DNA from 3 places in the Staphylococcus sp. FW104-15G4D genome. Region 2 is predicted to be linked to each of the others. Evidence: riboswitches for the same ligand, from Rfam matches in the RefSeq annotation. Region 2 holds a riboswitch; each other region holds the start of a gene.
The links. Region 2 has a riboswitch for S-adenosylmethionine ahead of AC3WQX_RS07070 (Na+/H+ antiporter NhaC family protein). Riboswitches for the same ligand answer to the same signal wherever they lie in the genome.
Positions count from the first base shown of each region.

Region 1: it holds a riboswitch for S-adenosylmethionine, as region 2 does, so the genes downstream of both, AC3WQX_RS01490 (methionine ABC transporter ATP-binding protein) here and AC3WQX_RS07070 (Na+/H+ antiporter NhaC family protein) in region 2, are expected to answer to the same signal.
Region 3: it holds a riboswitch for S-adenosylmethionine, as region 2 does, so the genes downstream of both, metK (methionine adenosyltransferase) here and AC3WQX_RS07070 (Na+/H+ antiporter NhaC family protein) in region 2, are expected to answer to the same signal.

Region 1 is NZ_JBYTCH010000001.1:295,263-299,555, forward strand. Features, by position in the region: gene AC3WQX_RS01470 (arsenate reductase family protein) at 1-235, shown strand, start outside; gene gcvH (glycine cleavage system protein GcvH) at 407-787, shown strand; gene AC3WQX_RS01480 (toprim domain-containing protein) at 1,081-1,467, shown strand; gene AC3WQX_RS01485 (thioredoxin family protein) at 1,460-1,756, shown strand; SAM riboswitch class I at 1,814-1,916, shown strand; gene AC3WQX_RS01490 (methionine ABC transporter ATP-binding protein) at 2,006-3,031, shown strand; gene AC3WQX_RS01495 (methionine ABC transporter permease) at 3,024-3,719, shown strand; gene AC3WQX_RS01500 (MetQ/NlpA family ABC transporter substrate-binding protein) at 3,740-4,293, shown strand, end outside.
Region 2 is NZ_JBYTCH010000002.1:127,650-131,942, reverse strand. Features, by position in the region: gene AC3WQX_RS07080 (SDR family oxidoreductase) at 1-517, shown strand, start outside; gene AC3WQX_RS07075 (hypothetical protein) at 707-1,297, shown strand; SAM riboswitch class I at 1,369-1,465, shown strand; gene AC3WQX_RS07070 (Na+/H+ antiporter NhaC family protein) at 1,661-2,962, shown strand; gene AC3WQX_RS07065 (SRPBCC family protein) at 3,090-3,602, shown strand; gene AC3WQX_RS07060 (MurR/RpiR family transcriptional regulator) at 3,665-4,293, opposite strand, start outside.
Region 3 is NZ_JBYTCH010000001.1:1,250,076-1,254,368, forward strand. Features, by position in the region: gene AC3WQX_RS06005 (aldo/keto reductase) at 1-332, opposite strand, end outside; gene AC3WQX_RS06010 (nuclease-related domain-containing protein) at 488-1,396, opposite strand; gene metK (methionine adenosyltransferase) at 1,507-2,700, opposite strand; SAM riboswitch class I at 2,809-2,920, opposite strand; gene pckA (phosphoenolpyruvate carboxykinase (ATP)) at 3,076-4,293, shown strand, end outside.

The DNA of each region.
Region 1 (4,293 bases), on a different contig from region 2:
AGAATTTGAAGATATCATTGAAAAAACAGGTGTTGAAGTAAATAAATTATTTAACACTCATGGCGCTAAATATCGTGAACTTAATTTGAAAGATAAACTTAAAGACATGTCAGATGATGAAAAATTAGATTTATTAGCATCTGATGGAATGTTGGTAAAACGTCCATTAGCTATCTCTGGAGAAAAAATCACTTTAGGATTTAAAGAAGATCAGTATAAAGATACTTGGTTATAGTATTTAAATATTTATTTTAAAAGTGAACATTAAAAACTGAAATGATGCGAATATGATATTTTACATAAATAAACACGAATTTTATCATATTAAATCTTTTAGATATTAGTTGATTGAACAATATCAGTGTGGCATCATTAAAATGTAATTAATAATTAGGAGGGGATTCTCGTGGCAGTACCGAGCGAATTTAAATATTCTAAAGAACATGAATGGGTTAAAGTAGAAGATAATGTAGCTACTATTGGTATCACAGAATATGCTCAAAATGAATTAGGTGATATCGTATTTGTTGAATTACCTGAAACAGATGAAGATTTAAATGAAGGCGATACTTTTGGTAGTGTTGAATCAGTTAAAACTGTATCAGAATTATATGCGCCTATCTCAGGTAAAATCGTCGAAGTTAACGACGAATTAGAAGATAGTCCTGAATTTGTTAACGAATCACCATATGAAAAAGCATGGATGGTAAAAGTAGAGATTAGTGATCAAAGTCAATTAGATCAATTATTATCAGCAGAGCAATATTCTGAGATGATTGGTGAATAGTATGTTTAAACTCCTCGATTAATATAATCAAGGAGTTTTTTTAGATTACCTTAGAAACACTTAGCATTAAAAATGCTAAGTGGAAAAGAGGAACGTCTGAACTGACGCTCATGCATAAGAAACACTAACCACTAAAGTGATAAGTGAAGAAAAGGAACGCCTGAGCTAAAGCTCATGCATAAGAAACACTAAGCATTAAAAATGCTAAGTGTTTCTAAAAATGTTTAGTTTTTGAGGATTCTGTGAATGATGTAAGTGACAGTTAACTATCGACTCTTAGAAGGTGGATTGACATGACTATTGTGAATAAAGTTATCATTGTTGAAGGTAAGTCGGATAAGAAACGAGTGCAACAAGTTATTGCAGAACCAGTAAGTATTATTTGTACCCATGGGACCATGAGTATAGATAAAATCGATGATATGATAGAATCACTTTATGGCAAACAAGTTTATGTTCTTGCAGATTCTGATGATGAAGGAGAAAAAATTAGAAAATGGTTTAAGCGATATTTAAGCGAAAGTGAACATATATATGTTGATAAAACATATTGTGAAGTAGCTAAATGTCCTAAAAACTATTTAGCTAATGTTTTAAATAGATACGGATTCGCAGTGCGAAAAGAGAAGAATCTAATGCCTAATTTAAACACTGAAAGGTTAGTTTTAGTTAATGAGTAGTACAATCGATCTCGAAGATATAACAGAAAACTATAATGAAGATAAACATCTTATTTTTGGATATACACCTATGTGTGGGACATGTAAAGTCTCAGAAAGAATGTTAGATATTGCTAATGATATATTACAGCTGCCTATTAAGAAGGTAGATTTAAATTTTCATCCGGATTTTAGTAAAGAAAAAGAAATAATGTCAGTTCCTGTTCTATTGGTAATGAATAAGGACAAAGAAGAAAATAGAATCTATGCATTTCAATCAGTTCCTTATTTGTTAGAAAATTTAAAATAATTATTGACGAAACTCTAGTACGATGGTAGGATTAATACAAATTAAATGATGCGACAACTCTTATCGAGAGAGGTGGAGGGATGTGCCCTATGAAGCCCGGCAACCGTCTGATATAGAAATGGTGCCAATTCACATAAAGTTCAACTTTAGAAGATGAGAGAAAGAAGATTTTTAGAATGCTTTCTCAACTCTCTATAAGTTGAGAAAGCATTTTTTAATTTATATATGCAATTTAAGGAGGCTATTAACGTGATTGAGTTAAATCAAATAGTTAAACGATATCATACTAAGAACAAAGATGTTCTTGCAGTTGATCACGTTGATTTAAATATTGAATCAGGCTCAATTTTTGGCGTTATTGGTTTCTCTGGTGCTGGTAAAAGTACACTAATTAGAATGTTCAACAACTTGGAATCTCCAACTTCAGGAGATGTAATAATTGACGGGGACAATATTAGTAAATTATCTAAATCAGAGCTACGAAAAAAACGACAAAAAGTAAGTATGATTTTCCAACATTTCAACTTATTATGGTCAAGAACCGTTTTAAAAAATATCACATTTCCACTTGAAATCGCAGGAGTCCCAAGTGGTAAAGCGAAGCAAAAAGCACTCGAATTAGTAGAATTGGTAGGTTTGAAAGGACGAGAAAGTGCTTATCCATCAGAGTTATCTGGGGGACAAAAACAAAGAGTAGGTATTGCTAGAGCATTAGCAAATGATCCTGATGTTTTACTTTGTGATGAAGCTACAAGTGCTTTAGACCCTCAAACAACTGACGAAATTTTGGACCTATTACTTAAAGTAAGAGAACAGCAAAATCTTACTATCGTTTTAATTACTCATGAAATGCACGTAATTAGACGTATATGTGATGAAGTTGCTGTAATGGAAAGCGGTAAAGTAATAGAGCAAGGTAAAGTAAGTGAAGTGTTTGAGAGTCCTCAACACGCGGTTACAAAACGCTTTGTTAAAGACGATTTAAATGATGATTTTGAAGATTCTTTAGATGAATTAGAACCATTAGCGAGTGATTCTTACATAGTGAGATTGAACTTTACTGGTGATAATGCAACTGAACCTATTGTTTCGTATATCACGAAAACACATAATATTGACGTTAATATTCTGGAAGCTGACATCAAGAATACTAGAAATGGTTCTATAGGATTCTTAGTGATTCATATTCCACACATTAATAATGATAGCTTTGAACATTTTAAAAATGATCTTCATGAGCAACATGTGAATGTGGAGGTGTTGAGACATGGGTAAGTCTTATGGCGAAATTTTTCATGAAATGTTTACAATGCCTAATGTTCAATGGCCAGATGTATGGCAAGCTATTTTAGAAACGCTGTATATGACAATTGTTTCTACTATTTTCGCCTTTATATTTGGTTTGATTTTAGGTGTGTTACTTTTCCTATCTGCGAAGAGTCATTCACCAGCAGCTCGAATTTTCTATACAATTGTCTCATTTATAGTGAACTTATTTAGAGCCATTCCGTTCATTATTTTAATTTTATTACTCATACCATTTACGAGTGTCATCTTAGGTACTATTAGTGGACCGACAGGAGCATTACCTGCACTTATAATTGGTGCAGCTCCATTCTATGCTCGTTTAGTAGAAATTGCATTTAAAGAAATTGATAAAGGTGTAATTGAAGCGGCTTGGTCAATGGGAGCTAACACATGGACTGTTGTACGCAAAGTACTACTTCCTGAAGCGATGCCAGCTTTAGTCTCAGGTATTACTGTAACCGCTATTGCTTTAGTTGGTTCAACTGCCATAGCAGGTGTAATCGGGGCAGGTGGTTTAGGTAACTTAGCATACTTAACAGGATTTACTAGGAATCAAAATGATGTCATATTAGTTTCTACTGTATTCATTTTAATTATTGTATTTATAATTCAATTCCTTGGGGATTGGCTTACAAATAAAATTGATAAACGCTAAAGAAAAGGGGAAAACGTTCAATGAAAAAAATTTTAGGTATTATTTTAGTTTTGGCATTAACAGTTGCTTTAGCTGCTTGTGGTGGCGGTGGTGACAAAGAGAAAACAATCACAGTAGGTGCTTCACCAGCCCCTCACGCTGAAATTTTAGAAAAAGCTAAACCATTACTTGAGAAAAAAGGTTATGACTTAAAGATTAAAACAATTAACGATTACACTACACCTAATAAATTATTAGATAAAGGTGAAATCGACGCAAACTTCTTCCAACATACACCATACTTGAAAACTGAAAGTAAAGAAAAAGGATACAAAATTGAATCTGCTGGAGATGTAGAATTAGAACCTATGGCAGTTTACTCTAAAAAATATAAAAGTTTGAAAGATTTACCTAAAGGTGCAACGGTCTACGTTTCAAATAATCCTGCTGAACAAGGACGTTTCTTAAAATTCTTTGTGGATGAAGGCTTAATTAAACTTAAAAAAGGCGTTAAGATTGAAGACGCTAAATTTAGTGATATCGAAGAGAATAAAAAAGATATCAAATTTAATAACAAACAATCAGCCGAATACTT
Region 2 (4,293 bases):
TAATGAATTAGGCGGTTTAGATAATGTAACGTTAGTTGCCGGCCACCAACAATATCATGATGATATTCACGGATTTAATACTGAAGCTTTCGCAGAGACGTTTGAAACGAATGTATATCCAGTATTCTGGACAGTTCAAAAAGCGTTAGAATATTTAAAACCTGGCTCATCAATTACGACGACGTCTTCCGTTCAAGGATATAATCCGAGTCCAATTTTACATGATTACGCAGCTTCTAAAGCAGCAATTATTTCATTAACGAAAAGTTTCTCTGAAGAACTTGGTGCGAAAGGTATTCGAGTGAATTGTGTTGCTCCTGGGCCATTCTGGTCACCGCTTCAAATTACTGGAGGTCAACCTCAAAGTGCAATTCCTACATTTGGACAACAAACGCCACTGGGTCGTGCCGGTCAACCAGTTGAATTATCAGGTACTTACGTTTTACTTGCTTCAGAAGATTCAAGTTATACTACTGGCCAAGTCTTTGGTGTAACAGGTGGTACGCAAATCGACTAACAATTGATTTACTTTTAATATGTAAATTATATATTGATTATTTTAAGGTGATGGGGACTCGACTGAGTTCCCATTTTTTAGTGTGAGAGTAGAAAGTTTTCACCATATTAAATGGTGATTTGATAATAGTTGAAGCTTTCATGTAAGATGTATGTGATTGGTGAAATATAGAATAAAGGTGATTATAAAATGAAGAATTTTTTAATCAGATGGTTACCTAATATCTTAATTGCTTTAGCTTTACCGTCACTAATATTGTGCCATCATAATCTAATAGTAATATTAGCTATAGCTGTGATTATTTGTACATATATTTCTGCAGTTAATGTTTATTTAGTTAACGAGAATGTAAAAAAAGGTATAACTTGGTTTAATCCTGTGATTGATTATATTTTAGCAATTGTTTCTGCACTTGCTTATTTTGGAATGTTCAGTTGGGTTATTACACAACCTTTTTCAAATGTTACGATGCTACTAATCATTATTTGTTCTGGAAGTATTGCTTACGTCCTTGAAGTGAAGCTTAAAATTAGTGAAGCAAAAAATGGTAAATTTCTTCATGGCGACGAAATGAGTGAATATAAAATTGTATCGGTTAGAACTGAAAAAATTTTCAAAAGGGTATCTTTATGTTCAACAATTATAAGCATTTTACTCATATTTATAAGTCTTTATTTGAAATGGTGGATTGTTTTTGGTGTAGCTATTGTGTTATTGATTATTGTTGCTTTAGCAATCACGATTTATGAGAAATTTTTCACTACACAGATTGAAGAATAATTTTAAAATACAATAAACTTTATGTATTGACGTGTCTATAATTATCTTGTAACGTTAGACACAATTCGAATAACTTATCGAGAGAAGTGGAGGGACTGGCCCTAGGAAGCTTCGGCAACATTTTATCATGTGCCAATTCCAGTAACCGCTAAGGTTAGAAGATAAGCTGAAATGCTATGCCAACAGAGTATAAATGGTGAAATAACATATCTTTTAATCACTTGTTGGTATGAGTTGACTCTATTGATACACACTTGGGTTAGTTTTCAAATAAAGTCACTTACCGGAGCGGAATGAAGAAATGATTCATTGAGAATGAAATTTCTGTTTCGCTCCTATTTTTATGGAAAGTAGGTCAAATTTATGGAGAAAGTAAAGAAAGGTAACGCGTGGGCCCTGCTCCCATTACTCCTATTTGTATTACTCTTTTTAGGTGTAGGAATTATTTCAGGAGATTTTACAACTATGCCTTTAAATGTTGCAATTACAATAACAGTAATCGTTGCCTTACTTATGAATAGAAAAGAATCTTTTGCCAAGAAGGTAGAAGTATTTACTAAAGGTGCTGGACATTCGAACATTATCTTGATGATGTTAATTTTTATCTTGGCAGGTGCGTTTTCAACTACTGCTGAAAAAATGGGTGGTGTTACATCTACTGTTAATTTAGGTTTATCATTGATTCCTCAAAATTTAATCATTGTAGGCCTATTTGTTATTTGTATGTTCGTGTCTATTTCGATGGGGACATCAGTTGGGACTGTTGCAGCGATAGCCCCAGTAGGATTTGGATTCGCACAAGCAACACATGTGCCCGCAGCTTTAGCTATGGCTACGGTAGTCGGTGGTGCAATGTTTGGTGATAATCTGTCAATGATTTCGGACACTACCATTGCTGCAGTAAGAACTCAAAAGACTAAGATGAATGACAAGTTTAGAGTTAATTTTAAAATCGTTTTACCAGGTGCTATTTTAACGATTATAATTTTATTTTTCTTAACGAATGGTATTTCAATCGATCATGCCAAAAGTTATGATTATAACTTAATTAAAGTTATTCCATATTTATTAGTACTGATACTCGCACTTGTAGGTGTAAACGTCATCATTGTACTCATTGGTGGTACAGCCTTAGCAGGTTTAATAGGATTAATTGATGGTTCCTTTGGTTGGAAAGGACTTCTCAGTGCCGTATCTAAAGGTATAATTGGAATGGAAGATATTGCAATGATAGCATTACTGATTGGTGGCCTTGTAGGTATCATTCAACATAATGGTGGCATAGATTGGTTACTACAGTTTGTACGTGCTAGAGTTAAATCTAAACGTGGTGCAGAATTAGGTATTGCCAGTTTAGTAAGTGCCGCGGATATATCTACTGCTAATAATACAATTTCTATTATTATGGCAGGACCTTTAGCCAAGAATATTGCTGATGAGTATGATGTCGATCCGCGCAAGTCAGCTAGTATATTAGATATATTCGGAGGATGTTTCCAAGGGTTACTCCCATATAGTCCTCAAGTTATTTCAGCAGCTGGTGTTGCTGGTATTTCTCCATTCTTACTTGTTCCTTATAGTATCTATCCAATTTTATTAGGAATCTGTGGTTTAGTGGCTATTATTTTGAGAGTCCCTCGTTTAAAAGATAAACCTCAAAAATAAATATAAATTAAAAGGAAGCTACTCATTTAGATTTTAGCTTCCTTTTAACTTTTTCAGAGCTTTCAGAGTTTGTGACATAGCTTAAATACGTTAAAATAGAAATAAGAGTGAAAGTAGGTGAAAGAGAGTGGCAAAATATAATGTAGAGAATGAACACGTAGAAATCGACATCGAACGTTTACTAAAATTTACTCCAGAAGTTGTTTATGAAGCATGGACAAAAGTGGAGATTCTTAAACAATGGTTCATGACAACACCACGTACAAATAAGACTTTTGAAGCGGATGTCCAAGAAGGCGGTACATATCGTATAGTAGATAGTAGAAATGGGAAGCAAAATGTTATCGAAGGTAAATACGAAGAGCTTGTAATGGATGAATACATTAAAATGACAATAGGTATGCCTGGTTTAAGCGCCGAAGAGGATGTCATAGAAGTAGAATTCTTTGAACGTGAAAATGGTGGTACTCAAATGTTGTTTTACTACCGCTCATTAGTTGAAAAGGAAAGACGTTTAACTGCGTTGGAGTACAAACAGAAGAAGAAAGAATATCATGATTCAACTGCGCATGGTTTTGAATTAATGATTGATCAAATGCAACATATATTAGAAGAACTAGAAGAACAACAGCATAATTAAAAACAATCGCAAGCATTAAATGAGTAGCCCCTAGGTGTTACAAATAATGCTTGCGATTTTATTTATAATAATTCATTTTTTTCTTTACGTTCATTATATTTTCTTAAAAGTGTTTCAAAAAAGATATGGTAACTAATAAAGCTTGAATAATCGGTACCGTCATTTAAATAAAATGTATTACTTGAAACATATATATTATAGTTTGCTTGTTGAGCGAGTGAGTTATCTTTCATCGTTGTTACTGAGATAAAATATTTCTGTCTTAATTGAAGAAGCTGTGTAACTTCGGTCAATTGATATGTCTCGCCAGATAATGAAATAATAAAGAATAAATCCTCTGGAACAGTTTTATTTAACACCATTTTTAATTCATGAACATCATGTAGGATTATAATGTTTTTATGCATTGTAAGTAAAATACGTTGTGCTTCTTCAGCCACATTCATTTGAGCGCGTCCTGTTCCGTAAAGATAAATCGTAGTGGCTTCATGCATTTTATTCGTTAATAATTGATAATCAATGCGATCTAAATAACTAAAGGTATTTGCTATTTCTTGTTTAAATTGTTCCATTGAATCAGAAGGAAGCTGATTCTTTTTTTCATTTTCAAATTTCAAAAATGATTTAAAATCACTGTAGCCATCAAATCCTAGTTTACGTGTAAAACGGTGGATAGTGGCATTTGATGCAT
Region 3 (4,293 bases), on a different contig from region 2:
TGCATTAAATATAAATCCAAGTAATCTAAACCTAATTTATGAATGGTTGTTTCATAAGCTTGTGCAACATTATTACGACCATAATCTTCTAACCATAATTTAGAAGTTATAAATAAATCGTCACGTTGTAAACCTGTAGAAGCTAGTCCTTCTTTTATCCCTTGACCAACCATTTCTTCATTACCATATATTTTGGCTGTATCTATACTTCTATAACCATTTTCAATAGCATGTTTAACAGCATCTTTACATTGATCACTATTCTCAACTCTATATGTCCCCAAACCTACTTTAGGCATCTCTCTACCATTATAAAATTGAACTGTTTCCATCATATTCACTCCTCATCTATGCTTTAGTGTCTATCATATTACGATTCAATCTAACTGTAAAAATATTAATATGATTTTCTCTCTTCAGATTTCTATACCCTGTTCAAATAAAAAAATACAAACGTAAGAAAATCATTTTCTTACGTTTGTATTAATTAATTAAAAGACTCTATTTTATCCATAATAGTTTGTAACTCGTCCACGTTATATTGAATACGTCCATGGAATACAAATTTATTAAAGAATTCATCGAGTTGTTCAGGCCCAACTAGAACCTTAACATTAGAAGCCTGATTATAATTAGAAATTGTAACATCTCCATCATTTTTAGGATTAAAATACAAAATTGAAGTTGGTGTATATTTAGTGTTTAATTCACTTTGTAAATCACCTGCAAGATTTTGAATATGTTTAATCTTCTCAGAATAATTAACAAATGATAAAGATTGTTGATCTTCATTTTGATCTAATACTAATGTTTGAGGTGTAGATTCATCTAAATCAAGTGTTTGGAATACTTGAGACATTGTTGGTAACTCTTTGAACTGAGCACCACTAATACCATTATACACATGACCTTTTAAAAGTTGAGAATCAATGATATATAAACCAGTTCTAGTTAAAACAAGATGACTGATGCGTTCGATATTATTAAATTCATTACTTGGTAGGAAGATATTTGCCATAATGTGCATATCTTCAGGACGAATTCTCTTCTCATTAACAAGACGTTCACGAATACCAATCAATCTCATATCTGTTACATATTCACTATGATTTTTAGAAAATAGTTTTAATGCATCAATTTCTCTATCTTTACTGCTTACTGTCGCATCAAAATCTTCTTTTTGTTTTGTGACAGCCTTTTTATTTTCAACTCTTTCTTTTTCTAAGGCTTCTTCATGAGATTCTTTCATATGTTGCTCTTTTTCTTTATATTGGGCTTCTGTTTGGTTTTTAATTTTCTTTTTACTGTGATTCGCTACTAAAAAGAGAATAAAGAAAAGAATTGCCACAATAATTGCAACGATTAAGCCTATAACTATCGGTGAAGATAAACTCATCACAACAACGCTCCTTTAACCATTTCAATAACTCTCATTATAATAGAAAAAAATCAATTTTTCGACATTTAATTAATATTTATTTCTCTTAATTTTGAAAGCTATGGTTATCATTCGACCGCATCTTTAAGTAAATTAACTTTGTCTAATTTTTCCCAAGGAAGTAAAACATCAGTACGGCCAAAATGACCGTATGCAGCAGTTTGTTTGTAAATAGGATGTTTTAAATCTAACATTTTAATGATTCCAGCTGGTCTTAAGTCAAAATTATTTCTAACCGCTTCAACTAGTTTAGCTTCTGAAACTTTACCAGTACCAAAAGTATCAATTGAAATAGATACTGGCTCAGCCACACCAATGGCATAGGCTAATTGCACTTCACATTGATCAGCTAACTCCGCGGCTACTATATTTTTAGCAACATAACGTGCAGCATAAGCAGCTGAGCGATCAACTTTAGTTGGGTCTTTACCACTGAAGCAACCGCCACCATGACGTGCATAACCGCCGTAAGTATCAACAATGATTTTACGCCCAGTTAATCCTGCATCCCCTTGTGGTCCTCCGATAACAAAACGACCTGTAGGGTTAATAAAGAATTTAGTATCAGCATCTAATAAATCATCTGATACTGTAGGGTAAATGACATGTTTTTTAATATCTGCTTCAATTTGTTCCAATTCAACATCTTCAGCATGTTGAGTAGATACAACAATTGTATCTATACGTTTAGGTTGATCGTTCTCATCATATTCAACTGTTACTTGTACTTTTCCATCAGGACGTAAATAATCTAAAATTTCATCTTTACGCACATCAGATAAACGTTTAGCAAGTTGATGTGATAAGAAAATTGGTAATGGCATATACGTATCTGTTTCATTAGTGGCATACCCAAACATTAACCCTTGATCTCCTGCACCAGTCGCTTCTATTTCTTCTTCTGAAATTTCATTACGGTATTCTAGCGCTTTATCAACACCTTGTGCGATGTCTGGAGATTGTTCATCAATAGCGGTTAAAACTGCCATAGTTTGGAAATCATAACCATATTTCGCTCTTGTATAACCAATATTTTTAATTGTCTCACGCACTACTTTAGGTATATCAACATACGTTGATGTTGAAATTTCACCAGAAATAAGCGCCATACCAGTCGTTACTGTTGTCTCACATGCGACACGCGCATTTGGGTCGTCTTTTAAAATTTCGTCTAGAATTGCATCAGATACCTGATCTGCAATTTTATCGGGATGACCTTCAGTTACTGATTCTGAAGTAAATAATCGTTTATTATAAGTCATGTTTTGCTCCTTTAATATAAATTACGAAAATTCTCTTTTATTTGAGAGCTAAATAAAAGAGCCTTCATCACTATCAAGATAGAGAGAAGGCCCTTAAACGTCCATTCGCTCTTATCGTTCAGACGATATATGTCTGCAAACGGTTTGGCACCTTTCTTTATCATAAAAGAGGTTGCTGGGTTTCATTGGGTCCATGTCCCTCCACCACTCAGGATAAGAGAATCCGTTAAGAATAATAGTACCGAATTCAAGGTTCAATGTCAATTTATGATTTTCGTTAAATGCTTATGTTAACGGTGGATTAATAAAATTAATGTGTTATACTATTTAAATGTAAAGGCTTACATAACTACTATTGCTTTGGAGGGATTGAGTATGTCAGTAGACACATACACAGAAACAATAAAAATAAAAAATTTACTAGAGAAACCATCAACACAATTTCAACTCTCAACAACTCAGCTATACAATAAAATTTTAGATAATAATGAAGGGAAATTAACTGAATTAGGTGCAGTGAATGCAAGTACTGGGAAATATACGGGGCGCTCACCTAAAGATAAATTTATCGTAACTGAACCTTCTTATAGAGATAATGTCGATTGGGGAGACATTAACCAACCTATTGATGAGGAAACTTTTTTAAAACTTTATAATAAAGTTCTAGATTATTTAGGTAAAAAAGATGAATTATACGTATTTAATGGTTATGCAGGAAGCGACAAAGATTCACGTTTAAAATTAACTGTGATTAATGAATTGGCTTGGCATAATTTATTCGCGCACAATATGTTTATTCGTCCAGAATCTAAAGATGAAGCTAAAAATATCAAACCTAATTTCACAATTGTATCAGCACCTCACTTTAAAGCTGATCCAGAAGTAGATGGCACTAAATCAGAAACATTTGTCATCATTTCTTTCAAGCACAAAGTCATTTTAATTGGTGGCACTGAATATGCTGGAGAAATGAAAAAAGGTATTTTCTCAGTAATGAATTATCTTTTACCAATGCAAGATATCATGAGCATGCATTGTTCAGCTAATGTAGGTGAAAAAGGTGATGTCGCTTTATTCTTTGGACTATCAGGCACTGGTAAAACAACCCTTTCAGCTGATCCAGAACGAAAACTTATTGGGGATGATGAACATGGCTGGAACAAAAATGGTGTATTTAACATTGAAGGTGGATGCTATGCCAAAGCAATCAACCTCTCTAAAGAAAAAGAACCTCAAATTTATGATGCAATTAAATACGGCACTATACTAGAGAACACAGTCGTAAAAGAGGATGGTACAGTAGACTTCGATGACAATAAATTCACTGAAAACACTCGTGCTGCTTACCCTATCGAACATATTGATAATATCGTGTTGCCTTCAAAAGCAGCTCATCCTAATACAATTATTTTCTTAACTGCTGATGCCTTTGGTGTGATCCCTCCTATTTCCAAACTAACCAAAGATCAAGCAATGTATCATTTCTTAAGTGGATTCACTTCTAAGTTAGCCGGTACAGAACGTGGAGTAACTGAGCCTGAACCATCGTTCTCAACATGTTTTGGAGCACCATTCTTACCATTAAATCCAACT